DNA from 3 places in the Sedimenticola thiotaurini genome. Region 3 is predicted to be linked to each of the others. Evidence: predicted binding sites of a transcription regulator. Region 3 holds the regulator's gene; each other region holds the start of a gene.
The links. The regulator FliA, encoded in region 3, starts transcription of late flagellar genes. The targets are predictions, from matches to a motif close to GCTAAAGTTNNNNNNNNNNCNGCCGATA.
Positions count from the first base shown of each region.

Region 1 (10,716 bases), 530 kb from region 3:
CTGTTTGATCAGGTGCCCGGCGATCGTCTCGACCCATTCCGGCTGGATTCGGGCAACGGTGCGCGCGTAGAGTTTGCTGGTCTCGACCAGCTCCGCCGACACCACCCATTTCGGTTGCTTTTTAAACAGGCCCGATCCGGGAAATATGGAAAAGTGACTGTTTCTGGTACCCAGGTACTGGCGATTCTTGCCGCCCTGCTGCATACCGATATAGCTCAACAAGCCACTCAGCAGCGAACGGTGAATCGCCTCATAGTCGGCCGGTTCCTCGTTCTCCCGATAACCCATTTCGTGCAACTGGCCACGCAGCTGGTGGTGAATATCGCGCCACTCCTGCACCCGGGTCCAGGAGAGAAAGCGGCTCCGGCAGTGGGCCTGGAATTTACGCCGCGAAAGGTGTCGCTGCACCTCTTCCAGGTGCCGCCAAAGGTTGAGAATAGTGAGAAAATCGGACTCTTCGTGGCGGAATTCACGGTGCGCCTCGTCCGCTGCCTGCTGTTTCTCCATGGGACGCTCCCGCGGATCCTGCACACTCAGGGCCGCGGCGATCACCAGCAGTTCATTGAGACACCGGTTTTCCGTCGCTGCCAGCAGCATCCGTCCCACCCGGGGATCCACCGGCAGGCGGGAGAGCGCCTTACCGATGGCTGTCACCTGGCGATCACCGGTCATCGCGCCGACCTCTTCCAGCACCCGGTAGCCATCTTTAATCAGGCGGCTGTCCGGCTTATCAACAAAAGGGAACTGTTCAATATCCCCGAAACCCAGCAACTGCATCTGCAGAATGACCGAAGCCAGGTTGGTACGCTGGATCTCCGGTTCGGTAAATTCGGCCCGGGCGCTAAAATCCTCCTCGCTGTAGAGCCGGATGCAGACACCTGCCGCCACCCGACCACAGCGCCCCTTGCGCTGATCCGCACTGGCCCGGGAGATCCGCTCCACCGGCAGGCGCTGAACTTTGCTGCGATGGCTGTAACGGCTGATCCGGGCATAGCCAACATCGATGACATAGCGGATACCGGGTACCGTGAGCGAGGTCTCCGCCACATTGGTAGCCAGAATAATGCGCCGGCTGCCGCCGCTGCGGAACACCCGCGCCTGCTCGGCGGGACCCAGTCGCGCGTATAGCGGCAGCACTTCGGTCAATGGCAGTTTATGCTTGCGCAGATTTTCGGCGGTTTCACGGATCTCCCGCTCACCACTGAGAAACACCAGGATATCGCCCCGGTCGATGCGGGACAGCTCATCCACCGCCTCCAGGATGGCTTGTTGAAGCGCATCATCCCGCTCCCCACCCCCCTCATCCTGGGGCGGCCGGTAACGCACTTCCACCGGATAGGTTCGCCCGCTGACGTTAATAATGGGTGCATCCCAGAAGTGCCTGGCGAATCGCTCCGGATCGATGGTCGCCGAGGTGATGATCAGCTTCAGATCGGGACGTTTCGGCAGCAACTCCTTCAGGTAACCCAGCAGAAAATCGATATTCAGACTACGTTCGTGGGCCTCATCAATAATCAGGGTATCGTATTCGTTCAGGTAGCGATCCTGCTGGATCTCCGCCAGCAGCATACCGTCTGTCAGCAGCTTGATGTGGCTGTTGGGCCCGACCCGGTCATGAAAACGCACCTTGTAACCTACCGAATCCCCCAGTTCCCGGCCCAGCTCTTCGGAGATACGGCTGGCCAGGGCGCGGGCCGCAATACGGCGCGGCTGGGTGTGACCGATGCGGCCAAATATACCCCGCCCCAGTTCCAGACAGATTTTCGGTAACTGGGTCGATTTGCCCGAACCGGTCTCACCGCACAGAATGACCACCTGATGCCCGGCAATCAGTTCAGCGATTTCCGAACGTCGTTCATTAATCGGCAACTCATCCGGAAAATGGGCTGCGGGGAGCCGTTGCCGGCGCAGCTCCACCGCCTTGCGGGATCGCTCAATCCGCTCCTGAAGGCGTGTCAGCTCGGCCTCCGGGACCTGACCGTCGCGCTGTTTTCTGCGCAGGTTTCTGATCTGCCGCCGCAATCGGTGGCGATCCTGAATCAGGCAACCATCCAGTATCTCCAGCGCAGGAATTGTCGACTCTACCTTCACAACAGGGGGCCCATTTCATAAAAGAGCGGCTATTTTACAGATTTGCGTTGCTTGCACACAGATTCCTCACCCCCAGCACGGGAATGGCATGGATATTGATACAGGTCATTTATGGTGCAATTAGAAATTCAACACCTAAAGAAACTGCCCAACAAGTCGAAATAAAAACTGGAAAGCAACCGGTTTTTTTAGTCCTTACCTTTTTGAAACTGATACTTGCGGGATTCCTAGATGAAAAAAGCCAGTAATAATCGCGCCAGCGGTCTCTCCATCAGCACCAAAATCGACCTTGCATTAGTCGTGCTGTTTTTGATTATCCTGATCGTCTCCGCGCTCTATCAGTTCAACAGCCAGCGGGATCTGGTCGAGCATATGGTCATGGATCAGACAGAGACCCTGGCAGACTCCTATTTCGACAACGTCAACACCCTGATGTTGACCGGCGGCATGGCCAACAAGGAGATCCCGCGCAAAAAGGTCATCGCCCGGGAAGACGTACTGGACGCCCGCATTATTCGCGGCAAGGCGATAATCGACACTTACGGCGCTGGCACTGAACAGAACGAGATCCGGGATGATCTGGACAAACGCGCCCTGGCCGGTGAAAAGATCGACGAGCTTTACAGAGATGAGAACGGGCGTGTGCTGACCGTGATCCTGCCCATGTTTGCCAAGAAAGATTACCGCGGCACCAACTGCCTGCTCTGCCACCCGGTTCCGGAAAATGAGGTGCTCGGCGCGGTGCGGGTCGATTACTCCCTGAAGATACTCGACGATAAAGTGCTCAAGGAGCTGTGGACCAATATCGGCCTCAACTCTGCCCTGTTGATCGGCGGGCTCATCATCATCAGCTTCATCCTGAAAAAGCTGGTCGTTGCACGGCTGCGTCGGGTCACCGAATTGGTTCGCACGATTGAGCGGGAATCGGACCTCGGTCTACGGGCGAGTGACCACTCCAGTGACGAACTGGGGCGGCTGGCACAGGCCATCAACCTGATGATGGAGAAGTTCAGCTCCATCATCAACCATGTCAATAACTCGACTCAGCAGCTGGCTGAGGAGTCCACCCACCTGACCGACATCACTACCCAGAGTATCGAGGGTGTGCGGCGCCAGCAGATGGAGAGTCAACAGGTGGCCACCGCCATGACCGAGATGGAGGCGAACTCCAACGAAGTGGCCAGCAGCGCCGCTAACGCCTCGGATGCCGCCAACCATGCCGATACAGAGGCGGCCGAGGGCGGCAAGGTGGTCAGCAGCGCCATCGCCAGCATCAACGCGCTGGCCAGTGAGGTAAACCAGGCGTTCGACGTAATCCGACAACTGGAAGCGGACAGTGACGGTATCGGCAAGGTGGTGGAAGTGATCACCAATATTGCCGAACAGACCAACCTGCTGGCCCTGAATGCGGCTATTGAGGCGGCCCGGGCCGGCGAACAGGGGCGTGGATTTGCCGTGGTGGCGGACGAGGTGCGTACCCTGGCAACCCGCACCCACCAGGCCACCCAGGAGATCCAGGGAATGATCGAAGGACTGCAGCAGCAGTCCCAGAACGCCGCCAACATGATGTCCCAGAGTCAGCAGCGGGTGGAAGCCACTGTCGCCGAGGCGGGCCATGTGGGTGAATCCCTGAATAAGATCACCCACTCCATCAACACCATCAGCCAGATGAATGAGCATATCGCTACTGCCGCCCAGCAGCAGAGCATGGTGGCCGGCGAGATCAGTCGCAACATCACCGCGATCAGTGACGTCACCGGGCAGACCGCTGATCACTCGGAGCAGATCGCCCAGACCAGCAAACAGCTGGCCGGACTGGCTTCTGAATTGCGCGAAGAGATGGCACAGTTCAAGGTCTAAGCGACCGCTACAGATTCCGCATCGCGGCCACTTTTAGCCACCGCGATGCGGATCTGTTGTGAGTCCAGACGGAGTCTGTCAGTCCTCAAGGCTCTCCCGGGTAACTAGAAAAAACTGCAGCGCTCCCTGGTCCCCTTTCAGAGTTATCTCGTCACCACCAACATCTTCCAGTCCCGCGGCATATCGATGGGCCGCCGCCAGATTAGCGCTGTAGTGCTGCTGCCGTTGTCGGGGGGAGAGCTGTTCCCCTGATGGAGAGGAGTTCGCCAGCGCCTCGTCCAGGGAAAGGCGGACTGTGGAGCGGACCTGCCCGGCGTGGTGCCAGAGACCGGTGGCCGAATCAAACCGGTACAGCGGCAGAAACCGATAACCGTACTCGGCTGCAAACTCCACCGCATCCAACAGATAGTCCACTTCTGCCTGGTCAAAAAGATAGTGAAAACCGATCCGGCACCAACCCGGCTTGATCCCACAGTGACCATCCGCGATAACCGCCCGGAACTCTTCGGCCATGGCATCGTCAATGCCCAGCAGTTTGTGGCCATAGGGGCCGGCACAGGAGCAGCCCGCCCGACTCTGGATGCCGAACAGATCATCCAGCAGGGTGGTAATGAAACGGGGGTGGTAATAGCGTCCCCCCGGGCCCTTCAGGTTGAATGATACAATACCGATGCGCCGTTCCGGGTCCGGGTTGCCCAGAATCTCGATATGGGGATGCCGGCCCCAACGCGTCAACGCCTGCCGCAGATAGGCATGCTCCCGCTGATCGATCACATCCTGCCCTACCGCCTGTTTGATCTGAAAAACCAGGGCAGCCCTGAGGGTCTGCAGAATGCCCGGTGTGCCGGCATTCTCCCGGGTCTCGATATCCCGGATGAAGTCGTGGCTGTCGGGCCCGACATAATCAACCGTCCCACCACCCGCCACACTGGGGGGCAGTTCGGCATGGTAACAACGCCTGTCAAACACCAGGACGCCACTGGCACCCGGTCCGCCGACAAACTTGTGGGGCGAAATGAACACGGCATCCAGTGAGGCATCGCCACCGTCCGGCTGCGGCGGCGGGTTCATATCGATCTCCACGTAGGGCGCACTGGCAGCGTAGTCAAAAAATGCCAGTGCATCATAACGATGCAACAGTACGGCAATCTCATGTACCGGGGACTTCATCCCGGTCACATTGGAGGCGGCGGAGAAAGAACCGATACGTAAACGCCCCTGGTACTCCGGCCGCTGTAACAGCCGTTCCAGATGCGCCAGGTCGATACCGCCATCCTGATCCAGGCGAACCTCCACCACGGTGGCCAGACTTTCGCGCCAGGAGACCTCGTTGGAGTGGTGTTCATAGGGTCCCACAAACACCACCGGCTGATGGCTTCGGCAGTAGTCGGCAAAGGCCTCCGCCTGCTCCTCTCCGGTAAATCCCCGCCACAGGAAGTCCAGCAACTGACGGCTGGCCGCCGGCAGTTTCACCCCCACTATCTGTTGCATACGATCGATGGCGCCGGTAGCGCCACTGCCACAGGCGATGATACAACCGTCCGGGCCGGCATTCACCGCCTGTTTGATCACCTGCTCGGCCTGATGCAGTAGTTGGGTGGTGGTACGGCCGCTGGTGTCATCCTCGGTATGGCTGTTGGCGTAGAGTTGCAGGATGCGCTGCAGGTACTCCTCCACAAACTGCACTCCCCGACCCGACGCGGTGTAGTCTGCGTAAACCATGCAACGCTCTCCAAACGGAGTCTGTAATACCGTATCGATACCGATGATCTGGCTGCGCAAATAGTCCGGTTTGAGCTGTTTCATTACTCGCCTACCCCTGTGCATGCATTCCACCCTATCCTACACCGTGACGGCAGGCAGTTGTTTCTCCATTATCTGTATAAAGGGGGATTATTTATGTTATTTTTCTACTTAATTGAATAATTACAGTATATTTTTTCATGGATAAGACAGACAAGAGAATACTGAACCTTCTGCAACAGGACAGCAATCTGACTACGGCGGAGATTGCCGACCAGGTCGGACTCAGCACCACGCCCTGCTGGCGACGCATACAGAACCTGGAAAAGAGCGGTGTGATCCGCAAGCGGGTCGCCCTGTTGGAGCGGAGTCGCATCAACCTGGGTGTGGACGTGTTTGTCTCCATCAAGACCCGCCACCACAATGCCGCCTGGCTGGATGAATTCGCCCGCACGGTATCGGCCTTCCCCGAAGTGGTGGAGTTCTATCGCATGAGCGGTGAGATCGACTACCTGATGCGGGTCGTGGTGCCGGACATCACCGCCTATGACAAGTTCTACAAACGGTTGATCGAAAAGGTGGATATCCAGGACGTCAGCTCCAGCTTCGCCATGGAGCAGATCAAATACACCACCGCCCTGCCGGTGGACTATGCCTGAGTGACCCGGGTGAGTGGTTCACTGACTATACTGGTATCAGAGCGGCAGATTGGACGCATGCATGGGAGTGCAGAGCAATGGCTATACAGGATGAGTTGCAGGAAACCATTGAACAGCTGGTACAGAAGGGTAAAGGGATACTTGCGGCTGACGAGAGTAACCCGACTATTGCCAAACGATTCGACGCCATCGGTGTGGAATCCACCGAAGAACAACGCCGCCGTTACCGCAGCCTGATTCTGGAGACGCCCGGGCTGGGGGACTATATCAGCGGCATCATTCTGTTTGAGGAGACACTGGAGCAGCGTACCGATGAGGGTACACTGCTGCCGGAACTGGCCAGCCTGCAAGGCGTGGTTGCCGGTATCAAGGTGGACAAGGGCAAGGGGCCGTTGGCCAATGCCCCCGGTGATGAGATCACCCAGGGACTGGATGGTCTGGAGCAGCGACTGGCCGGCTACAAGGCACAGGGAGCACGCTTCGCCAAGTGGCGTAACGTTTATCACATCTCCTCCCATACCCCGAGCCCCCTGGCCGTCGAAGCCAATGCAGAGGTATTGGCCCGCTATGCCGCCATCTGTCAGTCCCAGGGCATCGTACCCATTGTGGAGCCGGAGGTCCTGATGGATGGGGAGCATGATATACAGCGCTGCGCGGAGGTGAGTGAGGTGGTGCTGCACGCCCTGTTTCACGCCCTGCACCGGCACCGGGTGGTGTTGGAACACGCATTGCTGAAACCCAGTATGGTGACACCGGGCAACCGGCATCCCCACCAGGCCAGGCCGGAGGAAGTGGCCCGGGAGACCGTGCGTATCCTGCGCCGTACAGTGCCGGCGGCCCTACCCAGTATCAATTTCCTCTCCGGTGGACAGTCACCGGAACAGGCCACTGCCAATCTCAATGCCATGAACGCCCTGGCGCCACAACCCTGGGAGTTGAGCTTCTCCTACGGTCGGGCGCTTCAGCAACCGGCCCTGCTGGCCTGGAAGGGTGATCCCGACAATGTGGCTGCGGCTCAGGCGGCCCTCTACCGGCGCGCCGGGTTGAACGGCGCGGCACGACGCGGGGAGTACCAGACAAACATGGAATAGAGGGAGCCGTATCGGAAGCGGGATTCAGTTATCCCTCTCATCCCGGCACCCGCTCACTCCGGATTGATATCCGGCAGCGCCCGCACCCGCTGTTCCAGCTTGTCCAGAATACGGTTCAACTGGGCCTGCTCCTGTCGATTCAGTGCGGCGAGTAACTGGCGTTCCCGCTCCAGTGCGATCGGTACAATTTTCTCGTACAGGCGGTGTCCCTTGCGACTCAGCCGCAATGAGGATTTACGTTTATCCACCTTGTCCAGCGTACGCAGCACCAATCCCTTGTCGATCAGTTTGTTCAGTGCCCGGCTTATCTGCACCTTGTCCAGATTAACATGGGCGCCGATCTCGTTGGCTGACAGGGGCTGACGGTCACCCAGGTTGGCGATGATACGCCACTCCTGGATGGAGATATGAAATCGTTTTGAATAGATAGAGGCGATACTTTTTGAAATGTCGTTGGTTAATACGGAAAAGCGATAGGGAAGAAAGCTGGCAAGCTCCATTGTAATACCTCGTCCTGCAACGCCGCTTAATCGTTAATCTGTCTGGTCAAGGTCTCCTTGTACGCCATGTCCTTGGCGAGGATATGGGTAATCAGCCAGTCCTTGAGAAATTGATGTACGCTCTCGGCTATGTAATAGGCCGATGTGCCGCCACTGTTATAGGCCATTTCGATGGATGTCAGCCACTCTTCGAAATGCCGGTGCCCCTGGATATGTGGCTCGAGATCCGCATAATCGGCCGCCCGCATCATGGCCTCTTCATCGCGGAAATGTTCTTTTACATAACGGCGCAGATCGGCAAATACCGCCACGATCAAACCACCGGTACGTCGCTCCTCTTCCAGTTGGTTGATCACCCGAATCAGCACCTTGTGTTGTGCATCCAGGCGTGGAATACCAACGCTGTAGCTTTCACTCCACTCCAGTGTAGCCAATAGTCTACTCCTTATCTACTGCATATAGGAAGGCAACCAGAGCACCAGCGCCGGGAACAGGACCAGCAGGGCTACCCGCACGGCGTCCGCCATCAGAAAAGGTATCACTCCCTTGCTGATTGTGCCCAATTTCAGATCGGGTGTTGTGGCCATAATGACAAACAGATTCATGCCGACAGGTGGCGTAATCAGCCCCACCTCCACCACCGATACCATGATAATTCCAAACCAGATTGGATCGAACCCGAGCGACTGGATCAGGGGAAAGACAAACGGCAGCGTTAACAGCAGCATGGAGAGCGCATCCATTACACAGCCGAGCAGAATATAGAAAACGATCAGCACCAGCAATATGGCCAACGGTGCCCAGCCGAGTTGATCCACGTAGGCCACCAGTTGATGGGGCAAACCGGTCGTCTCGATAAAATAGTTAAACAGCGCCGTACCGATCAGAATCATGAAGATCATGCCACTGGTTGTGGCGGTTTCACCCAGGCAGTCCAGGAACACATCCAGGGTCAGCTTCCGTTTCAAAAGCGCCAGCGACAAGGCACCGAAGGCGCCAATGGCAGCCGCCTCAGTGGGAGAAAACCAGCCCAGGTAGATGCCGCCGATAACCAGGCCGAACAGCAAAAGTACCGGCCAGACATTGAGCAGCGCCTGAATACGCCCGCGCGCCCTCACCCGTTCATCCGCCGGTCCGGCAGCAGGATCAATCAATGTCTGGCCCCACACCGCAAGCATATAAAGCAGTGTGGCCAGAATTCCCGGAATAATCGCAGCCGCAAACATCTGGCCGATGGACTGTTCGGTCAGCAGGGCATAGATGACGATAATGACGCTGGGAGGAATCAGTACCCCCAGGGTGCCACCAGCAGCAATACTTGCCGAAGCCAGGCCGTCGTGATAGTTACGCTTGCGCATCTCCGGCATCGCTACCTTGCTCATGGTGGCGGCGGTAGCCAGGCTACTGCCGCAGATGGCGCCAAAGGCGGCACAGGCACCCACAGTCGCCATGCCCAGGCCGCCCCGGTAATGACCGATAAAGGCGTGTACCGCTGTATAAAGACTCTTGGAAAGCCCGGCACGGGCAGCAAATACTCCCATCATGATGAACAACGGAACGACTGAGAGACTGTAGGGAAAGACAGTTTCAAACGGCAGTGATCCCATAATAAAACTGACACTCTCCGAACCGTTCAGAATCAGTCCACCACCGGCACCCACGGTCGCCATGGCAATAGCGATGGGAATGCGTAAACCTATCAGCAGAAACATCACCGCGATCGCGACCAATCCAAGCACCGTTTCAGACATAGTCGGTCACCACTGTGAGATCAGCAGGCTTCATGTCAGGGAGCGCTCCCCGAGCAGCAGTTTACAGATCGATTCACTACTCATGACCAGGGAGATCAGACTGGACAGAGCAGAACCATAAATCACCGGCACCCAATACCAGATAATGGGAATGCCAATGGTCTGGGAGACATCACCATACTCCATCTGCATAGCCGCATGGCCAAAACCAAACCAGGCAAAGGCCGCCATAATCACAGTTGCCAAAAAACTGGCCAGCAGGGAGATAGCCGACTGTCCACGGGGGCCAAACTTATCGGTAAAGAGGGCTACCGCCACATGACTGCGACTGATAAAGGCGTAGGGAATGGACAGAAAGGCGGCGGAGAGCACGAACAACTGCACCACATCGATCGTACCCTGGTAAGTAAAACCCAACAGTTTTCTGGCCAGTACATCGGCCGTGGTGGCAAGCACCGCACCCAACAGCAGCAGTATACCGCCCCAGGCGGACCACTTGCTGATCAGCAACAGCACACGATTAAGTTGTCGGATCATGGATATCTACACAGCCTTCGAGCGTGTGATGACAGACAGCCGCCATCACCACGCCAGCGGCCTATTTACCTTCGACTTCCGCCACATACTCCTGCGCTTTCCGGTAAATCTCCCGTGCATCCTTGATCCCTTTCTTTTCCAGGTCGACCAGATATCTTTCAATGGCCGGGGCCAACCGCTCTCTCCACTGTGTACGCTGCTCAGCAGTGAGTTTGCTCACCTCATTGCCCTTCTTCATCGCCGCATCCAATCCAGGTTGATCCCACTGATTCCACCAGTCACCAAACTTGTTGACCAGGGCTTCGCCGGACATCTCGTCAATCACCTGCCGGATATCAGCGGGTAGCGCGTTATACTTGCGCTCGTTCATGACGAAAAAGAATGAGGTGGTGTACGCCCGGGCATCCAGGTGATAGTTAAGCGGCTCGTAAAGTTTGAAACCATTTACTGCATCCCAGGGAAACACGGTACCATCGATAACCCC
Region 1 covers NZ_CP011412.1:1,064,724-1,075,439, forward strand. The annotation lists gene hrpA (ATP-dependent RNA helicase HrpA) at 1-2,091, opposite strand, end outside; gene AAY24_RS04700 (methyl-accepting chemotaxis protein) at 2,323-3,951, shown strand; gene AAY24_RS04705 (aminotransferase class V-fold PLP-dependent enzyme) at 4,030-5,757, opposite strand; gene AAY24_RS04710 (Lrp/AsnC family transcriptional regulator) at 5,895-6,353, shown strand; gene AAY24_RS04715 (class I fructose-bisphosphate aldolase) at 6,431-7,444, shown strand; gene AAY24_RS04720 (MarR family winged helix-turn-helix transcriptional regulator) at 7,498-7,944, opposite strand; gene AAY24_RS04725 (bacteriohemerythrin) at 7,971-8,378, opposite strand; gene AAY24_RS04730 (TRAP transporter large permease) at 8,394-9,695, opposite strand; gene AAY24_RS04735 (TRAP transporter small permease) at 9,726-10,232, opposite strand; gene AAY24_RS04740 (TRAP transporter substrate-binding protein) at 10,294-10,716, opposite strand, start outside.
Region 1: the regulator FliA is predicted to act here: its motif matches at 2,226-2,253, upstream of AAY24_RS04700 (methyl-accepting chemotaxis protein).

Region 2 (10,716 bases), 700 kb from region 3:
AAGGCGCTGGTGGTTGCCCATGCTCAAGGTGTGGTACACCGGGATATCAAACCGGCAAATATCATTTTGCTGGACAGTGGCGGGGTCAAGGTGACCGATTTCGGCGTGGCGCGGCTGGATCAATCCGATCTCACTCTGGCCGGCAACATGGTGGGTACCCCTAACTACATGTGCCCGGAGGGATTGCGGGGCGAGGTGGTGGATCAGCGGGCCGATATCTACAGCACCGGAATGGTCCTGCTGGAGATGCTTACCGGGGCCCGTATTACCCCTAAGGAGCTCTACTCGGTACCGATTCACCAGTTCATTGACAAGGTGTTTGAGACCGAGCGGGGGCAGTTGGTGGGTGACCGCTTGCAGTCGATAATTCGCCAGGCCCTGAGCGAGTCGATAGCCGAGCGGTTCTCCTCCGCCCAGGTGTTTCTGGACAGTTTACAGGCCCTGGCCGGTGATAACGGTGCAGCGCCCGATACCAGCGCGCGCATAGCCCAGACCGTGGTCAATCAGAAACCACTCCGGGAGTCAGTTTCGCCGGCCACAGGGCAGTTGGTCTCCATGGATACCCTGCATGAGCTGGAGCATAGTCTGACCAGCTACGTCGGACCCATTGCCGGAATTCTGGTGCAAAAGTCTTTCAGTGGGGTTTCATCGCCCGACGAACTGGTGCAGTCGCTGGCAACCCATATCAGTGATGTAGGGGAACGGGAGGCGTTTCTGGTCAGGGCACGGACGGTACTCAGTCAGGATTCCACGGTATTGAACAGGTCGGCCGCCAGGCCGTTAGAGACGTCTGAGCTGAATCGAACCACGGCAACGGACTTTTCATCCACCCTGGATCAGGCCGCCACCGAGAGGCTGGCCAGACTGCTGGCCTTCTACGTGGGGCCGTTGGCACAGCACCTGCTGAAGAGGTGTCTGGCCAAAAGTCACTCTTACGAAGACCTCTGTCAGCGTCTCGCCAGCAACATCCCCACCGAAGCGGAGCGGGTCGAATTTCTGAGCAAGACCTGATCCCTGGATGTGGGCGGAGTCTAATCCCTGTCCGCGGCCCGCCTTGGCAAACTCTTGTTGAGAATCAGGTACCCGAACAGGCCGGAAGCCAGGGAGCCGATGATAATGCCAAGTCGGTCGTCAAACACCCGGTTGATATCGGTCTCTTCAAACGCCAGGGAACCGATAAACAGGCTCATGGTGAAGCCGATACCGCACAGGGCAGCCGTACCATAGAGCGAGCTCCAGGAGACTCCCCGGGGCAGGCGCGTCAGGCTCAGTTTGATCGCCAGCCAGCAGAAGCCGAATACCCCCAGTTGTTTGCCGATGAACAGGCCCAGGGCGATGCCGACCGGCACGTTATGCAGCAGTTGCTCTGCGCCGACTCCGGTCAGGGTGATGCCGGCATTGGCAAAGGCGAATATGGGTAGTATCCAGAAGGCCACCACGGTGTGCAGGTCCCGCTCCATCTCCCGGAGCGGCGACCGTTCCGGGTCGCTTTTTGATTTCATCGGGATAAACATCGCCAGGATGACGCCGGCGAGGGTGGCGTGTACCCCCGATTTCAGCATCGCCACCCACATGATCAGTCCCACTAGCATATAGAGACTTTTTGATTCCACCTGGCGCCGGTTGAACAGCAGTAGCAGGGGAATGCAGCAGGCCACGATCAGTAGCGAGGTCAGGGATATCTTGGCGGTGTAGAAGACCGCGATGATGATGATGGCGCCGATATCATCGAAGATTGCCAGCGAGGTGAGAAAAATTTTGATGGCGGTAGGGACGCGGGATCCCAGAAGTGCCAGCACGCCCAGGGCGAAGGCGATATCAGTTGCCGCCGGTATGGCCCAACCGGACATGGCGGAGCTGTCATCCAGGTTGAAAAAGATGTAGATAGCTGCCGGTATCGCCATACCGCCGATGGCGCCGATGCCCGGCAGGACTATGTTGCGTGGGTCGACCAGCTCCCCCTCCATCAGTTCCCGCTTCAGCTCCAGCCCGACCAGAAAGAAAAATACCGCCATCAGGCCATCGTTTATCCACAACAGCAAAGGTTTGGCAATTTCAAAGGTGCCAACACTGACTGCCACCTGGGTGTCCAGGATCAGGGAGTAGTAGGGTTGCAGTGGCGTGTTGGCACAAACCATGGCGAATGCTGCCGCAATCATCAGGATAATGCCGCCCGCCGATTCGAGCCGGAAAAAGCCAGTAATAAATGTTTCTTTTAGGATGACCATGGATGAATTAGGTGTCTGGTTGGAGGGGAAAGTATAGCCCCTGATTATTGGCTAAGCAGCCTGACCATGTGCTGTGAGGGCCACGGCGCATGATCTAAAACGCTAAATTTTGCCGATTCTTTGGATTCAGCTCAACCCCGTAAACTGCACAGTGCCGACGAAATATCCGCTGATCAGCGATTGAGGACCTGGTGGGTCTATTTTCCTTTTGATGAACGACGCGCCTTCCGGGCCGCCCGCCGGGCCGCTTTCTCCGCCTGGAGGCGACGGGTCTCTTCCTGCTCCCGTGCCATCATTTGTGGTGTCTCCAGGGTGATCCGGCCCAGGTTCCCGGCGCGCAGTTCGGTCAGCAGCAGTTTGCCGGCCTTCTCCATGTCGACCCGGCCCCCGCCGCGCAGGCAGCCACGCTTGCGGCCGATCTGCTCCAGCAACTCATATTCTGCATCGGGAAGCTGGTCCAGCCGGTAACGCTCCCGGAGATTGGCTGCATAGGTGGCCAACAGGTATTCGGCGGCGAAATGGGCCACGTCGTCATTCTGCATGGCCGTCTCCTTGATGGCGCCGGTGGCGGCCAGGCGGTAGCCACTGTTGCGGTTTTCGATATTGGGCCAGAGTACGCCGGGGGTATCCCAGAGAATCAGTCCATCGCCCAGATTGATCCGTTGTTGGGCCTTGGTAATGGCGGGTTCATTACCAGTCTTGGCGATGGTCCGGTTGGCCAGCATATTGATCAGGGTCGATTTGCCCACGTTGGGGATACCCACGATCATGGCGTGAACACCCTTGACGCTCCCGGCTTTGGCCGGGAACAGCTGGCGGCAGAGTTGCGGCAACTGTTTCAGCGTGGCTGGTTGCTGGCAGCTGATGGCCAGGCTTTTTACTCCCTGTTCCTGCTCCAGGTAGTGTTGCCATAGTTGGGTGATCTCCGGATCGGCCAGGTCACTCTTGTTCAAAACCTTGATGCAGGGCTTGTCGCCTCGCAGAGTCGACAGCATCGGATTGGTGCTGCTGAAAGGGATGCGTGCGTCCAATACCTCGATAATGACATCGACATTGGGCAGAGTCTCCCTGATCTGCTTGCTGGCCTTGTGCATGTGGCCCGGATACCACTGAATCTGCATGGGTCTTACCTGTCGCCGCTGTTGTCAGCCCGCCTGACGCTGTCTGGCGGGCCAGTATACCGAAGTTCGACGACCGGTGTGGGTGGTTTGGCCGGTTATGCGCCCGGTTGGGTCTCCCGGCTCAGCCGTCCTCCAGCAATCGCTCCGGGGTAAAGCCAAGAATCAGCGCTCCCCAGTGTTTGCCTTCGATATACAGGGGCAGGGAGAGATCGTTGAGTACCTCCCCGGTATCCCGGGTGTAGGTCTGCAGCAGAAACGGTTCGGTGTTAGCGGCGCGACGCTTCTCCGCCCGGCTGTTGTTATATATCTTCAGGTGCCGGCTGTTGAGGTTGTCGGTTTCGAAATCTCCGGTCATGGGTTTCGACAGGTGTTTGTGGTGGGCCGGCAGAAAGCCATTCTTATCCACTGGTACCACATAGATGAATTCCGGACGCTCTTTGATGAAAGCGTCGATCATCGGCTGAATGACACTCTCGAAAGCGTGCACGTAAGGCAGGTTGTATTTCTGCGGATTGGTGTTGGGCACCGGCTGGTAGTTGGTGTCAAACAGATTGGTGCCGCGCGTGGCCAGCCCATTGAGCGCCTCCTGCACTTCAGCGGCCCACCCGCGGGCGGTCTGGATGATATTTTCAAAACCGCCGTGGCCGATGATGAACCGGGAGAGCAGTTCCTGGGTCTGTTCGGTAGCCACTTCCAGCTCGTCCGAGTGCTTCTCTGACTCATCCATGTCGGTCTTAATGCTTTTGCTCAGTTCGGCAATCTCGCTGACGTTGCGATGGGACTCCTGATTGGTGATGGAGAGCTCCTCGATAGCGGCACTGATCTCGATCAGCTGGCTGTTGACCGCCTCAAAATCGTGCATCATCCGGTGGAACTGGGTTGCGGTTTCAGCGACCACCGCCTGGGTGTTCTCCGTATAGCTTTTGATCTCCTGGGTGCCGGTCTTGGTGTTCTCCACCAGATGGGACATCTCATTGATATTCTTGCTGATTTCCCCCGTGGCACTGTTGACCTTGTGGGACAGGTTGCGTACCTCATCTGCGACCACCGCGAACCCCCGGCCGTGTTCACCGGCCCGGGCCGCCTCGATGGCGGCATTCAGTGCCAGCAGGTTGGTCTGATCGGAAAACTCCTGGACCATGGAGAGTATGGTGCGGATGTTTTCCGAGTTTTTGCTCAGGAGGTTGACGGTTTCGTTAAAGCCCTCCAACAGTTTACTGACCGCGGCCACCTGTTCAGTCACGGTGGTGAGCCGCTCTGACGAGTGGTTGGCCTCTTTCAGGTTGGCGCTGTTCTGTTCCGATATGGCGTTGGTGTGGCGGGCAATTTCATCAATGGCTCGGGTCGCTTCTCCGCTGGATTGGAATACCTGGGTCGCGTTCATCTCCTGGCGATCGGCCCGCAGGTGGGCGGAATGGAGCATCTTGTCCAATCGGGTCGCCCCCACCGCCACGCTGACTGTGCGGCGGCGGGTGTTGTCGATAATGTTACGCAGACTCTCGGCGAAATGGTTGTAGGCGTTGGCCATATCAGCAATCTCATCCTGAGTCGTGATCGGCAGTGTGGCTGAGATGTCGCCATCATTTTCAGTGATCCCGTCCAGTATCCGGGTGATCCCTTGGATCGGACGCAGAAACAGGTGGCGCATGTAGAGTATGATGCCGACGGCGACCAGAACCGCGAGCAGGGTGGCACCGAGCATGATTGTCAGGTGGCGATCCAGCAGGGCGATGCCGGCTGGGTTGTCGACCAACAGGGCGCGCATATCGTTGATGTTTTCGTAGACCAGCCAGAACGTCAGGAGCTGAAACAGCAGCAGGAAAACCACATTGCCGACGATTTTACGGGTGAGTGTGTGGAAAAAAAGCTTCTCGATTTGAGTGTATAGGCTCATGGTGCGATCTCTGATCTTAATAATTATTGCGTTGGAAGTTGTCACTCCCGATTCCTCCTCCTGTGACAGTTCCCGTGTCAGTGACCGTCTAGGCGATGAGCTCTGTTGGTCTTCCCTTAGTCGATCCGCAGTGGGCGGTCCTCCTGTATGCGGGCCTATCAGGTTTTCGGTCGTAGATCGAAATTCTTTAATCCTCTCCAGTGGGTGAAGGAGCGCTCGCCCTATTTGGAACCGCCCCGATAGGTGTCCGTCAGCCTAAACCATTGCGGGAATTTATGGTGCTGCCGGTGTGTCAGGTACTGGCCGGATCTGATATATCACTGATACACCATAGTTGGTAAGATACCGGCACATTGGATGCTGTGAGTTCCGGGGGGGCCAGAGGAGGGTGAACGGCGTATCAGGCGGCGCAGGTGTCCCGGAAATGTTGGTCACGCCAGGAGAGAATGCAAGATATGATCGAGTTTCAATACCACCTCGACCTTGATCCCGGCTCACGGGCATTGGGAGTGGCACTGAATGAACGGGACCAGCATACCCAGGCTCACTCCCGGCGCGTAGTCGGGTTCTCCCGGCTGATCGGTCTCGCCTGTTCTCTTGAGAAGGCCGAACTGGCCGTACTGGAACTGGGCGCTTTTTTTCATGACATCGGTAAAATCGGCATCCCCGACCATATCCTGTTAAAGCCGGAACATTTCACGGAGGCGGAGATGGAGGTGATGAAAAGCCACTCCGTAAAGGGGGAGGGCATCGTCAGAGAGCTGAACCTCCAGGCGGGGGAGCGGGTGGCCAAGGCGGTGAGGCATCACCATGAGTTTTTCAATGGTGAGGGTTATCCGGACGGCTTGCAGGGAGAGGAGATACCGATAACTTCCCGCATTATCTCCGTGGCGGACAGCTTTGACGCCATGACCAATTACCGCCCCTATCATAAAGCCCGTTCTGTTAGCGCGGTGCTGGATATTATGTCGAGCGAGGCCGGAAGCAAACTTGACCCCTATCTGGTGAACAAGCTGGAGTTGCTGGTTCAGAAAGGGAGCGACAGGACCATTGGGTGAACATTTTAAGCCCCTATGCCGCTGCAAGCGACCAACCACGCCACCCGGATGGTGTGCCCGTTTTCAGGAGGCTGGTTCCGGTGCCTTTACTGCATAATGTGTTAGTCTCTACTGTTTCAGCAGGGAGCAGATCGGAGCCGGGATGCGGATCACCAGAATAAAAACTCACGCAATATGATAACAGCCAACGTACTGGAGCAGATTCCGCTTTTCTCTGATATGAGCCGTGCCGACCTTGAACTGGTGGCGCTGCACACCCAGGAATCAGTTTGTGAAAAAGGAAATTATCTGTTCCGTGAAGGAGACAGGGCGGACTACCTTTATATCCTGATCTCCGGCCTGGTACAGATGACTGCCAAGGGACCCGGCGGACAGCAGACGGTGATAGAGATACTCTATCCGGGTGACTCCTTTATCCTTGCCGCGGTTATCACCGGCAAGCGGTTTCTGATGTCGGCGGAGGTTGTCAAGCGGGCGCACGTACTCAAGATACCCGGTGACCAGCTGATTGAACTGATCCGCCACGGAGGAGACCTCGGTCTCAGGATGATGGCGACCCTCTCCACCCAGTACCGCAGCATGGTGCGGCAGGTGAAGAACCAGCGCCTGCGTACCACTGCCCAACGGGTGGCGGCTTTCCTATTGGACCTGGCCCATGACCAGGAGCGGGGCGAAAACCAGATTACCCTTCCGCACAGTAAAAAGATGCTGGCCGCTCTTCTGGGTATGTCGCAGGAGGGGCTCTCCCGCACATTCAGCGCGCTGCGGGAGCAGGGTGTGGAGATCGATAACAAACAGGTTCAGATCGCCTCCGTTTCTAAATTGCGGCGTTTCTGTGGTTTCAGCGCGGTGTTGGATGCATCGGATCGAACCACTGGCCCTAACACCTGATCGAAAGCCCCGGCCCGGGGAAATCCAAGCCAAAGGGTACCGACTATCCCACTTGTTCCAATGGCGATGGAGCCTCACCGCTCGGGCGGCGGTAGGCTGATTCCACAAAACGTGCTATCCCTTAAAAGGCGGGCCGTGGGACGATACCTGCAGGCTGCTTGAATGGTTGATTAATACCGGGGGACATGTGGATCAATATCGACAGGCAAATGGCATCAGGTTGCACTATCTGGATTATCAATCGGACGGGGTGACCTTACTGCTTATGCCCGGCCTGACCGCCAATGCGCACGCTTTCGATGGCCTGGTGGCTGCCGGACTGGTGCCGGCGGTGAGATTGCTGGCCCTGGATCTGCGTGGCCGCGGGTTGAGCGACAAACCGGAGACGGGATACAGCCTGGCCGATCATGCGGCGGACGTTATCGGTCTGCTGGATCAGCTGGCGCTGGACCGGGTGATCCTGGGTGGCCACTCCTATGGGGGACTGCTGGGCCTCTACCTGGCGGCGCACTACCCGGAGCGGGTGGAAAGACTGGTGGTGATAGATGCCGCCGCAGAGATGCATCCGGATACCCGGCAGCTGATACAACCGGCCATTGATCGACTGGGTAAACCGGTGCCATCCTGGGAGACCTACCTGGCTGCAGTGAAAGTGATGCCGTTCTTTTATCACTGGTGGGACCCGGCCATTGAGAGTTATTTTCGTGCCGATGTGGAGACGCTGCCGGATGGTCGTGTGGTGTCCCGCTCATCACCGGCAGCCATAACCGAAGCGGTGGAGCATGTACTGGCTGAGCCGTGGCTGGAGAAACTGCCCCTGATCGGTCAACCCACCTTGCTGTTGAATGCCACCGGCAGTTACGGTCTGCCCGGTGCGCCGCCACTGCTGCCGCCTGAACAAGCGCAAGCAACCGTGGCGGCCCTGCCCCGGGGGCGCTACTGCGCGGTGCCGGGTAACCACATGACCATGCTGTATGGCGCCGGGGCGGATCGTATTGCTGAGGAGATTATCCGCTTTGTGACCAGTTGATCGGTAAGACACTCCTGGGCGGCGGTTTATTGCATGGGCACAGGCGGTGCCGATAAAAATGTCGGCGGGCCGCTATGATAGGGAAGTGGTGGGACTGATCCGGATTTCCAGTCAGAACGGAAATGGGCGGTAGTGAAAAACCAGGAGTATTCGAATGAGAATAGCCGTGTATGGCAGTGGTGGTGTGGGTGGTTACTTCGGCGGCCGCCTGGCCAATAGTGGACATCAGGTGGGGTTCATTGCCCGGGGCGCCCATCTGCAGGCGATGCAGCAACAGGGGCTGGTGGTGGAGAGCATTAACGGGGATTTCACGCTTCCGTCGCCAACCGCTACGGATAACCCGGCGCAGATCGGTCCTGTGGACCTGGTGCTGGTCTGTGTCAAGAACTGGCAGGTGGATGAGGTGGCCCGGGCCATGGCGCCCCTGATCGGCCCGGATACCTTTGTTGTCTCCCTGCTCAATGGGGTGGAAGCCCCTGACCGGCTGGGTGAGGTGCTCGGGCCGGAACGGGTGCTGGGTGGCGTGGCGAAAATATTCAGTTTTATCGAAAGACCGGGACTGATTCGTCATATCGGGCATGAACCGACCCTGATGCTGGGGGAGCTCGATGGCACATCCAGCGCCCGTCTGGAACAATTGGCGACGGCATTGACGGAGGCCGGTATCACAGTGGAGCTGCCCGATTCCATCCTGTCGGCGATGTGGAAGAAATTTCTGTTTATCACCGGCTGGGGTGGACTGGGGGCGATCAGCCGGGCGCCGATCGGCATTCTGCGTGAGCAACCGGAAACGCGTGCGATCATTGAAGCCTGTATGCAGGAGACCCGGGCGGTCGCCCGGGCGGCCGGTATCGACCTGCCTGATGATACGATCCCCCAGACCTGGGCATTTATCGATGCCCTGGAACCTGGCGGTACCAGCTCTCTGCAACGGGATATCGCTGCGGGCAGGCCGTCGGAGATCGACGCCTGGAATGGTGCCGTGGTGCGTCTGGGGCAGCGCTACGGCGTGGCCACACCCGCCCATCAGTTGATCACCGGTGCATTGATGCCCCTGGAGCGTCGGGCCCGTGGCGAGTTGACCTTCTGAACGTCAGTTATCAGTCCACAGATTTTCAGATTCCCCCTATAGTCAATCGGGTTGTTTCGGTTAACATTTGGCCACTGTTTAAATGTTGTAGTGAGAGTGCAGGTCGATGGGGTTGTTAAGTTTATACCGAAGGTTTCAGCGCAAACGGGAACCAGTTAATCAGGATCGCCGGGTCAACCGCCGAATAAAACCCCGCGCGGGGACCACGGTGCTGATTGTGGATGATTCCCGCACCGTGCGCCGGCTGATGAGCAATATGCTGCAGCAGTCCGGTTACCGCACACTGGAGGCGGAAGATGGTGCACAGGGCATTGAGCTGGCGCGTACCCACAAACCGAATCTGATTTTCATGGATGTGATGATGCCGGGCATGGACGGGTTCCAGGCAACCCGGAAACTGCAGACCGACGTGGACACCCAGGATATCCCGGTCATTATTGTCAGCGGCAACCAGCAGGCCACCATCCGCACCTGGGTGCGGAAAATCGGCGCCAGAGGGTTTATCGCCAAACCCTTCGAGCGGGGCGAGTTTTTCCGGCGGCTGGAGCGTGCCCTGTATTGATCCGACCTGTCCTCCGGGACCGGAGAGATCACCCCCGGCTCATTCCGGCCCGGTTGCCCACTGCCCTCCAGGCACCCGGTCGGAGCCGGCGGCAACAGCACTTCCCGGGTAGTGTTTGGCGTTTTACCGCAGGACCGGCAGCGCCTGACAGCGCTGGGTCAATTTCAGTACGGAGTGCAGCGGCACCCCGTTATCACTCTGACCGGGTATCGATAGCACCATGGGACCATTGAAGGGGATAAGGGTACTGGACCTGAGTCGTGTACTGGCCGGTCCCTGGGCAACCCAGTTACTGGCCGATTACGGCGCTACGGTGTGGAAGATCGAGCGACCCGAAGTGGGGGACGACACGCGCCACTGGGGTCCCCCGTTCCTGAAGGACGGGCAGGGTGCCGATACCAGTGAATCCGCCTACTATCTCTCTGCCAATCGCGGCAAGAAGTCCGTCGCTGTGGATATCACCACCCCCTCCGGTCAGGCCATTATCCGGCAGTTGGCCAGCCGGGCCGATGTGCTGGTGGAGAACTTCAAACTGGGTGGGCTGAAAAAGTACGGTCTCGATTATGCGTCCCTGTCGGCGGAACATCCCGGCCTGATCTACTGCTCCATTACCGGCTTCGGTCAGACCGGTCCGGATGCGGGGTTGGCCGGTTATGACGCCATGGTACAGGCGCGGGGCGGTCTGATGAGTATCACCGGCGAACGGGATGATCTGCCCGGCGGTGGCCCCCAGAAGGTCGGTGTGGCCGTGGTGGATCTGATGACCGGGATGTATGCGGTCAGCGCCATCCTGGCGGCACTGCATCACCGGGATAGAAGCGGCGAGGGGCAATATATCGATC
Region 2 covers NZ_CP011412.1:2,298,061-2,308,776, reverse strand. The annotation lists gene AAY24_RS10570 (serine/threonine protein kinase) at 1-1,011, shown strand, start outside; gene nhaA (Na+/H+ antiporter NhaA) at 1,032-2,159, opposite strand; gene ylqF (ribosome biogenesis GTPase YlqF) at 2,426-3,349, opposite strand; gene AAY24_RS10555 (methyl-accepting chemotaxis protein) at 3,471-5,243, opposite strand; gene AAY24_RS10550 (HD-GYP domain-containing protein) at 5,699-6,301, shown strand; gene AAY24_RS10545 (cyclic nucleotide-binding domain-containing protein) at 6,476-7,192, shown strand; gene AAY24_RS10540 (alpha/beta fold hydrolase) at 7,380-8,222, shown strand; gene AAY24_RS10535 (2-dehydropantoate 2-reductase) at 8,377-9,312, shown strand; gene AAY24_RS10530 (response regulator) at 9,530-9,874, shown strand; gene AAY24_RS10525 (CaiB/BaiF CoA transferase family protein) at 10,095-10,716, shown strand, end outside.
Region 2: the regulator FliA is predicted to act here: its motif matches at 5,408-5,435, upstream of AAY24_RS10555 (methyl-accepting chemotaxis protein).

Region 3 (10,716 bases):
AATCTGGATCTCAGCCCTGGCGGCTATCGGATCTCCCTCAATGGCGTGGTGATCGGTGAGGCGGAGATCTACCCGGATCGGGAGCTGGCCATCAATCCTGGCCGGGTGTTTGGTACCTTGCAGGGCGTGGCTACGACTGATCCGGCGTTTGGTCTGGAGGCGGTCTGGATCGATGCCGGACAGCGGGACCAGGCGCAGACGCTGGGCTATACGGTGGTGGATGCCAGTACCGTGGTGGCCACCCACCTGAGCGAGATACTGCAATCCCATGCCCATGAGCTGATTGGCCATGAGGAGGTGCAGCAGTTGATGGAAGTGCTCGCCAAAAGCGCCCCCAAACTGGTGGAGGATCTGGTGCCCACCGTCTTAAGCCTGGGGCAGATATTAAAGATTCTGCAGAACCTGCTTTCGGAGGGTGTGCCCATTCGGGATATCCGCACGATTGCCGAAACATTGGCGGAGTATGCTCCCCAGAGTCAAGACCTCGGCGCTTTGACGGCCCGGGCCCGGGTTGCGCTTTCCCGTTCGATTGTTCAGCAACTTGTTGGTCCTGTTGAAGAAATCCCTGTTGTGGTGCTCGATCCTGGATTGGAACAGATATTGCAGCAAACTATTCAGCCTGCCCAGGATGGGGGTGTCGGGTTTGAACCCGGCCTGGCGGAACAGCTGCAGAAAGCGTTGGTTGAAACCGCTCAGCAGCAAGAGACAGCAGGACAGGAGAGTATTCTTTTGGTCGCAGCGCCGATTCGCATGTGGATGGCGCGATTTGTTAAACACAGCGTACCGGGAATGAGTGTGCTCTCCTACAACGAGATACCGGACAACCGCAAAATCAAGGTGGTTGCCACGGTGGGCAGGCCAAGTGCAGAAACATAAGGCAGCCACCGCTACACGATCGGACACCTCGGCATGGTGACTTAAACAGGCCGTTTGATCGGATAGCTGGCTGCGGGGAAAGTCAGGTATGAAGATTAAACGCATTTTCGCGCCGGATATCAGGCAGGCTCTACGACAGGTTCGTGAGACACTGGGCTCCGACGCCGTGATTCTGTCGAACAAGAAAGTTGATGGCGGCGTCGAGTTGATGGCGGCCATTGATTATGATGCCGCCGCTTTTGCAGACGAGCCGCCGCCCCCTGCCCAATCCGTATCCCACAAGGTTCGGCCCCTGCACCAGGAGGAGAGACCTGTCGCCCCGACCCGGGAGCGAGATTCTAAAGTAGCCTCTGTGACCGAACTGAAAGAGCAGGTGGTTCCCAAAGTGGAGTGGAGCCAGGATCCGGTGCTGGTGGAGATGCGTCAGGAGATGAAGGCGCTGCGTCGCATGATGGAAAACGAACTGTCCGGGCTGAGCTGGCGGGAGATGGCGGATCACAAGCCGGAGAACCGGGACCTGTTCAGGAAGTTGATGGAATTGTCCATCACGCCGGATATCTGCTGTGAACTGGTGGAGCTTGTTAGCGATGCCACCAATGCGGACCAGGCGTGGCGAAAGGCGCTTTACCATCTGGCGGCAAAAATGGAGACAGTGGGCGATGATCTGCTGGAGCAGGGTGGCGTATTCGCCCTGATCGGACCCACCGGGGTAGGCAAGACCACCACGGTGGCAAAGCTGGCGGCCCGTTTCGCCCTGCGCCACGGCACCCATCAGATCGCACTGATCTCGACCGATAACTACCGTATCGGTGCCCAGGAGCAGTTGAACACCTACGCCAGAATACTGGACGTGCCGGTGCGCACGGCGAGTACCCGGGAGGAACTGGCTGTTGCATTGAACGGCCTGACCGGCAAGCGACTGGTCCTGATCGATACCGCCGGAATGAGTCAGCGGGATGTCAGGCTCAGTGAACAGCTCTCCATGCTGGATGTGGCCGGACAGGGTGTGCGCAGTTTTCTCACCCTCTCTGCGGCCACCGACTACTCATCTCTGATCCAGACGATCGGCGCCTTTGGCACTGCCAGGCCGGAGGCCTGTATTCTCACTAAGGTGGATGAGACCGGCTCACTGGGCGGGGCGCTGTCCGCGTTGATCCATAAGGCGTTACCGCTGGCATTTGTCGCCGATGGCCAGAAGGTGCCGGAAGATCTGCACCTGGCCCGTTCACACACACTGGTCAGCAAGGCGGTCGCCTGTAGTACCGGAGAAGGTGGGTATTCCGATGAATACCTGGCACTGGCCCTCGGAGGTGCGAGAGCAAATGCTCATGGCTGACGCAATTACAGATCAAGCAGCAGGATTAAGACGCATGGTACAACCCAGACCTGTACGAGTGATCGCCGTTACCGGAGGTAAGGGCGGCGTTGGAAAGACCAACATATCGGTCAATCTGGCCGTTTCAATGGCTGAAATGGGGCGTCGCGTGATGCTGCTGGATGCCGACCTCGGTTTGGCCAACATCGACGTGGTGCTCGGCTTACATCCCCAGTATGACCTGTCCCACGTATTGAGCGGTGAGCGCACCCTGGAAGAGGTGGTTCTGCAGGGGCCTGCGGGTATTCGGGTTGTGCCGGGTGCCTCGGGTGTTCAGCAGATGGCTGAGCTGAGCGCGGCGGAACACGCCGGATTGATCAGGGCCTTCAGTGATGTCGGCAATGATCTGGATGTACTGATTATCGACACCGCAGCCGGTATCTCGGATACGGTGGTGAGCTTCAGCCGGGCGGCACAGGAGGTTATCGTTGTGGTGTGTGACGAACCGGCGTCGATTACCGATGCCTACGCCATGATCAAGCTGTTGAATCGGGAGTATGGTCTGGACCGTTTCCGAATCCTGGCCAACATGACCCGCAGTGCTGAAGAGGGGCGCAACCTGTATAACAAGATGTGCCGGGTTACGGACCAGTACCTGGATGTTATGCTCACCTACATGGGCAGTATTCCGTATGACGAAAATCTCAGAAAGGCCGTGAAATCACAAAAACCGGTGGTTCAGGCCAATCCGCGTAGCCATATAGCAAAAATATTCAAGAATCTGGCGCAGAAGGCCGATAACTGGCCTGTACCGGATGGCGCTGGTGGTCATCTGCAGTTCTTCGTGGAGCGGCTGATCCAGTACAGCAGCCAGAATCAGGAGATGAGCCGGTGAGCGGGCTTGCTAGCTATACGGCCATCCAGGAGATGGATGCGGATACGCTGGTGGATCGACATGCGCCGCTGGTCAAACGGATTGCCTACCACCTGATGAACCGATTGCCGCCCAATGTGCAGGCGGATGATCTGATTCAGGCGGGAATGATCGGCCTGCTTGAAGCGAGCAGGAATTATGATCCCAGCCAGGGAGCGAGTTTCGAAACCTATGCCGGGATCCGAATCCGGGGCTCCATGCTGGACGAGATCCGGCGTAGCGACTGGACTCCCCGTTCCGTGCACCGAAAGGCGCGTATGGTGGCAGACGCCATGCGGGCCATCGAAAATGAACAGGGCCGCGACGCACGGGATGTGGAGGTAGCTGAAGTGCTGGATATGGATCTGGTCCAGTACCATCGGATCCTGCAGGATGCCGCCGGTTGCAGAATCTTCAGTATTGAAGAGTTGCAGGCAGTTGGCGAGCTTCCGTTTGATGGCGACAACACTGAGTCGGCCGGTCTGTTCGAGGGGATGCAGCGGGATGCATTCAAACAGGCCCTGGCAGAGGCGATTGCCGGTCTGCCGGAACGAGAGAGATTGGTGATTGCACTCTATTACGATGAAGAGATGAACCTGCGGGAGATTGGACAGGTTCTGGGGGTCAGTGAATCGAGAGTGTGCCAGATTCACAGCCAGGCAACACTGCGGTTACGTGCCCGTCTAGCAGATTGGTTGTCCGATGCAGACAAACTCTGATCGGTCGGTAAAAACAAATAATGGCATCGAGTTTGGAGGTTGCCTTGAATAAAAACATGAAGATTCTCATTGTGGACGACTTCTCCACAATGCGACGGATTATTAAGAATCTGCTGCGGGACCTGGGGTTCACCAATACCCAGGAGGCAGATGATGGTAATACCGCGTTACCCATGTTGCAGTCAGGTAACTTTGATTTCCTGGTAACCGATTGGAATATGCCCGGCATGACCGGTATTGATCTGCTCAAGGCAGTGCGTGCCGATCCGAACCTGGTCAAGCTTCCGGTGCTGATGGTAACCGCCGAATCGAAGCGTGAGCAGATCATCGAGGCGGCCAAGGCCGGAGTCAATGGTTATGTCGTCAAGCCGTTTACTGCGGTGACCCTGGAAGAGAAGATCAACAAGATTTTTGAACGTGTAGATAGCTGAGCGGCAATCATGACGAATCCGTCTGGAGAAATACATGGACATTGACGAACGTCTGATGCTGGCCAAGCAACTGGTGGCTCACCTGGAAGCAGGGAACGAAGCGGAGGCGATCCATGTTAGCTCTCAGCTCACCGAAGGCATTGAGAGCAAACTGTTTCTGGAAGTGGGTCGTCTGACCCGCGAACTGCATGAAGCGATCAATGAATTTTTGCTGGACCCACGCATCAACGAGATGGCCCAGGTGGATATTCCGGATGCCAGTGAGCGACTCACCTATGTGATCAGCATGACGGAGAAATCTGCCAACACCACGCTGGGTGCGGTGGAAGCCAGCCTGCCCCTGGCTGCTGAACTGGGCAGCAGGGCAAGTGAAATATCGGAACAGTGGGAGCGGTTCCGCAAGCGTGAACTCTCGGTGGACGATTTCAGAGAGTTGAGCCGTGAACTGGCCGAGTTCCTGAATCTGACCAGTGAACGATCGAAACAGCTGCATGCCCACATGACCGATGTGCTGATGGCACAGGATTTTCAGGATCTGACCGGCCAGATTATCCGGCAGGTGATTACCCTGGTGCACGATGTGGAGGACAAGCTGGTGCAGCTGGTCCGGATATCGGGTTCCAAATTGCCAGAAAAACAAAAAGACGCAGATAAACTGGAAGGGCCGAGCGTTCCCGGAATTGATCAGGGTGATCTGGTCAACGGGCAGGATGACGTGGACGATCTGCTATCCAGTTTGGGCTTTTAGAGGTGTGGAAGTATGGCCATTGATATGGATGACGAGATCCTTCAGGACTTCCTGATTGAAGCCGGGGAGATACTTGAGCAACTGAATGAACAGTTGGTGGATCTGGAACATCGTCCCGATGATTATGACCTGCTCAATGCAGTCTTTCGCGGCTTTCATACCATCAAGGGTGGTGCCGGATTCCTCGGTATTGATCCCCTGGTGACGGTGTGTCACCGGGCGGAAGATGTCTTCAACGTATTGCGTCAGGGACAACGGCAGGTTGATCCGGTACTGATGGACGCCGTGTTACAGGTGCTGGATGTGGTGAACGAAATGTTTGCCCTGGTCCAGTCCGGTGAAGAGCCGGACGAGGCGGATGCCCAGCTGATAGAGACACTGCATCAACTGGCGGTGCCGGCCGGCGAGTCTGTCGAGGCGTCGCAACAGGTCGATCAGGCTGCCGTGGCACCGGCGCCGCAAGCGGAACCGGAACCGGAACAGGCGGTCACCGTCGAGGAGATGGTGGCCGAGGGGGCGGATGCCCCCCAGTCAGATCCTGCTCTCGGTGGTGATGAGATCACTGAAGAGGAGTTCGAAAAGCTGCTCGATCAGCTGCACGGCACCGGCAAACATGGCGGTGTGCCGGTATCGGAAGAGGCCACATCGGCAGCAACGCCACAGGCGGCTGACGGTGACGATATTACGGAAGAAGAGTTTGAGGCCCTGCTGGATCAGTTACACGGCAAGGGGAAATTCAATGGTGTGCCCGCTGCCGAGCAACAGGCCGCTGGCGAGGCCACACCAAAGACCCCCGCTGCGGCCTCTGCCAGTTCGGATGAAATCACCGAAGATGAGTTTGAGGCGCTGCTCGATGAGCTGCATGGCAAGGGCAAGTTTGGCGCAATCAATGGAGCGGCGGCAACTCCGGCCAGCGAGTCGGCCCCGGCCTCGGCTAAACCGGCAGCTGCGCCGGCACAAGCGACTGGGTCAGGCGCCGCAAAACCGGCGCCTGCAATCAAACAGCCAGCGCCGGCCAAAGCGTCAAAATCACCTAAACGAACGGATGACCCGCAAGCACACGCCCGCAAACAGCCGCCGGCAGAGACCACTATTCGGGTAGACACTGCCCGGCTTGATGACATCATGAACATGGTGGGTGAGCTGGTGTTGGTGCGCAACCGGTTGGAGACCCTGAAGGCCAAGCTGGGGGATGAAGAGGTGGCCACGGCGGTGGCCAACCTGGATGTGGTGACCTCTGACCTGCAAAACTCCGTGATGAAGACCCGGATGCAGCCGGTGAAGAAGGTCTTCGGCCGCTTTCCCCGGGTGGTCAGGGATCTGGCTCGCAGTCTCAAGAAAGAGATCGACCTTGAACTGCACGGTGAAGAGACCGATCTGGATAAAAATCTGGTGGAGGCGTTGTCGGATCCCATGGTTCACCTGGTGCGCAACGCGGTGGATCACGGTATCGAAAGTCCGGAAGAGCGCGAAGCCGCCGGTAAACCACGGGTGGGTAAAGTGGTGCTCTCCGCCGCGCAGGCTGGTGATCATATTCTGCTGACCATTGCTGATGACGGTAAGGGTATGGATCCCGATGTGCTGCGGCGCAAGGCTGTCGAGAAAGGCATGATGGATGAAGAGGCGGCGGCACGGCTGGATGAGAAAGAGTGTTATAACCTGATCTTTGCGGCCGGATTTTCAACCAAGACCGAAATATCCGATGTTTCCGGGCGTGGCGTGGGCATGGATGTGGTGAAGACCCGTATCGCCCAGATGAATGGCCAGGTGGAGATCGATTCAGAGTACGGAAAGGGCAGTCTGATTACGATTAAACTTCCGCTGACACTGGCAATCCTGCCGACCCTGATGGTGGTGCTGGGTACCCAGCCGTTTGCCCTGCCGCTGGCCAACGTGGTGGAAATATTCAATCTCGACCTGGAACGGACCAATGTGGTGGATGGTCAATTGACTATTATGGTGCGGGAGCGGGCGTTGCCGCTGTTCTATCTGCACCAGTGGCTGGTTCCCAACAGCAACCGGGATAACCGGGAATCAACCGGTCATGTGGTGGTGGTCACGGTAGGGAATACCCAGGTCGGTCTGGTGGTGGATCACCTGATTGGACAGGAGGAGGTAGTCATTAAGCCGTTGGGTGCGCTGCTGCAGGGATTGGACGGCATGGCCGGTGCTACCATCACCGGGGATGGCAATATCGCTCTCATTCTCGATATTCCAGGATTACTGAGGAAATATGCTCGTCGCTGAACACAACTATCGTAACCCGGGGCAGTTTGCCGCTCACAACATGGAGGATAACGGTTAAATGGTTGCCTCCAGGGTTCGTGTGCTGGTGGTGGACGACTCCGCCTTCTTTCGCAGAAGAATTGCCTCGATGCTGGGCGATGTGCCGATGATCGAGGTGGTGGGGTTTGCCGGTGACGGCCAGAGCGCCATTATCGAGGCCCGACGGCTCAAGCCCGATGTGATCACCATGGATGTGGAGATGCCGGTACTGGACGGCATCAGTGCGGTGCGGCGTATTGTGGCGGAGAACCCGATACCGATCCTGATGTTCTCGTCGCTGACCCATGAAGGTGCCAAGGCGACACTCGACGCACTGGACGCGGGGGCGGTGGACTTTCTGCCCAAGCAGTTTGACCGGAGTAATGGCCAGGAGGCATCGAAGTTGCTGGCCCGGCGTGTGCTCGCGATCGGCTCCCGTGGGGTGAACCGGCGCCTGGGGACGCTACTGCGGCCTCAGCCGGCCACTAAGCCGCCAGTCCGCCCCGCTGTCGCAGCCCCGGTCCACCGGGGTGGTTACAAACTGGTGGCGATCGGTGCTTCCACCGGTGGCCCGGTGGCGGTACAGACCCTGCTGTCCGCGCTGCCGGCCAATTTTCCGTTGCCGATCCTGATAGTGGTGCATATGCCGGCCAGCTTTACGCCGGCTTATGCTGAACGGCTCAACACCCAGAGTGCGGTGGCTGTCAAGGAGGCGGCGGACGGGGATCGGTTGCGTCCCGGCCACGCCTATCTGGCTCCGGGCGGAAAACAGATGATTCTGGAGCGACGCGGTGAGGATAGCGTGATCCGAATCAAGGAGAGCAGTGCGGATCAGACTTATCGTCCCTGTGTCGATGTGAGCTTCGGCTCTGCGGCGCGGCTGATGCCGAGTGATGTGTTGGCCATCATCCTGACCGGCATGGGGGCTGATGGGAAACAGGCGGCGCGGGCCCTCAAGGAGGGTGGCTCGACAGTCTGGTCGCAGAGCGAAGAGAGTTGTGTTGTATATGGCATGCCCCAATCGGTGGAGAAGGCGGGGCTGTCTGATCGGGTGCTCGATCTGGCGGATATCGGGCCCAGCCTGATCAAGGCGGTGTAGTGTGGATTATCTCAGTATAATAGGCATTATCGTCGCATTTGGCGCCATCCTCGGGGGAAATGCCCTGGAGGGGGGCGAGGCGAGTGCGCTGGCCAATGGGCCGGCACTGGTTATCGTATTTGGCGGCACAATCGGCGCCATTATGCTGCAGACACCGATGCCGATTTTCCTGCATGCGCTGCGCTCCGCCGGAGCGGTCTTTATACCCCCGAAACAACGCCTGGATAAAACCATCAAGAAGCTGGTCGACTGGAGCAATGTGGCCCGGAAAGAGGGTTTGCTCGGGCTGGAGGATATTGCCGAGAAGGAGCCCGACCTGTTCATTCGCAAGGGTATGCAGTTACTGGTAGACGGCAGTGAACCGGAAGTGATCCGGAACATCCTGGAGGTGGAGATCGAGACCCGTGAGCACCATGATCTCCAGGCTGCACGGGTATTTGAAAGTATGGGAGGGTTCTCACCCACCATCGGTATAATCGGCGCAGTACTGGGTCTGATTCATGTGATGCAGAACCTGGCAGACCCCAGCAAACTCGGCAGCGGGATTGCCGCAGCGTTCGTGGCAACGATCTATGGTGTCGGATTGGCCAACCTGTTTCTGATCCCGTTCGGCAGTAAGCTGAAGACACTGGCGCTGGCCAGGACCCACTTCCGGGAGATGGTGGTGGAAGGTATTGTCTCCATCGCCGAAGGGGAGAATCCGCGCAATATCGAATCGAAGTTGCAGGGATATATTATCTGATGGCCCGCAGACGACGACAGGAAGAGCCGGAGAACCATGAGCGATGGTTGGTCTCCTATGCCGACTTTATCACGCTCCTGTTTGCCTTCTTTGTCGTCATGTACTCCATCTCATCAGTCAATGATGGTAAGTACCGGGTATTGTCGAATACCCTGATCGAAGCCTTTGTCGCCCCCCCGATTCGCACCGATGATCCGATTCAGGTCGGGGAGGAGTTGCGGAGTCTTGAACCACAGGTTGGCGCACCGTTCCTGCCGCAACCGATTCAGCCCAGCAGCATACCCACAGAGGAAGTGAGCGGCTCAACCCAGATCCGTTATCGCCCCCTGGAAGCGGTGGAAGATGAACTGTCGCAGGCACTGCTGGACTACGTGGACCAGGGGCTGGTCAAGGTAACCCGCACACAACGGGGCATCGGTGTGGAGATGAAGAGCAGCATGCTGTTTGCCAGCGGCAGCGCCCGACTCTCCAGAGAGGCCCTGAAAGCGTTGCGCAAAGTGGTGTTGATCGTCAAGCCACTCAGTAACATGATCAATGTGGAAGGTCACACCGATAATGTGCCAATCAGTACCATCAGCTTCCCCTCCAACTGGGAGCTTTCCGCTGCCCGTGCTGCCAGTGTGGTCCACTATTTCGCCAAGTTGGGTGTGGCATCGGAACGGATGGCCGCAATCGGTTATGGTGAGTTCCGTCCGCTGGCCAGCAACGATACCCCAGAGGGTAGAAGGAGAAACCGCCGGGTGAACCTGTTTATCATGTCGCAGCAGGTCCCCGATGCCGCCTATGATAGCGAAGAGGCTCTGGATAGCGGGGGTGGCGAGTGAAAGTATGGACCATCGCCAATCAGAAGGGGGGGGTGGGCAAAACCACCACGGCGGTTACCCTGGGGGGGCTGCTCTCATTGTGGGGGTTTCGTACGCTGTTGGTGGATATTGATCCGCACGGTTCGCTTACCAGCTACTTCCGATATGATCCGGATGCCATTGAAGAGAGTGCCTACAGTCTGTTCCAGGCGGCAGCCGGGAAAACCACCATCGATCCGGCGACACTGCTGTACAAGACCGGTACCGAAGGATTGGAGCTGTTGCCAGCGTCGGTGGCCCTGGCCACTTTGGAGCGGCAGGCCGGGCGGATGGACGGCATGGGATTGGTGTTGAAGCGGGCCTTTGAGTCGCTCGCCGGACGGTTCGACTATGTCATGATCGACTGTCCGCCCATGCTGGGTGTACTCATGGTAAATGCACTGGCCGCCTGTGAACGGCTGATTATCCCGGTGCAGACTGAATTTCTTGCCCTGAAGGGGCTGGAGCGGATGCTGCACACCCTGGATATGGTGCTTAAGGCGCGTTCATTGCCACTTCCCTACACCATAGTCCCCACCATGTTTGATCGTCGCACCCGGGCTTCAGTGGATAGCCTGCGGGTACTCAGGGACACCTATGGGGAGCATATCTGGAACGGTGTGATTCCGGTAGATACCCGGTTCCGGGAGGCAAGCAAAGTGGGTTTACCGCCACCGGTGGCGGACCCGCGTGGCCGGGGTGTGGAGGCCTACTCCTCACTGCTCGAACTGCTGATGAGTGAGCCCAGGCCGATGCCCGCTTCCGG
Region 3 covers NZ_CP011412.1:1,597,713-1,608,428, reverse strand. The annotation lists gene flhA (flagellar biosynthesis protein FlhA) at 1-876, shown strand, start outside; gene flhF (flagellar biosynthesis protein FlhF) at 965-2,212, shown strand; gene AAY24_RS07280 (MinD/ParA family protein) at 2,247-3,086, shown strand; gene AAY24_RS07275 (RNA polymerase sigma factor FliA) at 3,083-3,823, shown strand; gene cheY (chemotaxis response regulator CheY) at 3,880-4,254, shown strand; gene AAY24_RS07265 (protein phosphatase CheZ) at 4,289-5,002, shown strand; gene AAY24_RS07260 (chemotaxis protein CheA) at 5,015-7,249, shown strand; gene AAY24_RS07255 (protein-glutamate methylesterase/protein-glutamine glutaminase) at 7,308-8,366, shown strand; gene AAY24_RS07250 (flagellar motor protein) at 8,368-9,108, shown strand; gene motD (flagellar motor protein MotD) at 9,108-9,932, shown strand; gene AAY24_RS07240 (ParA family protein) at 9,929-10,716, shown strand, end outside.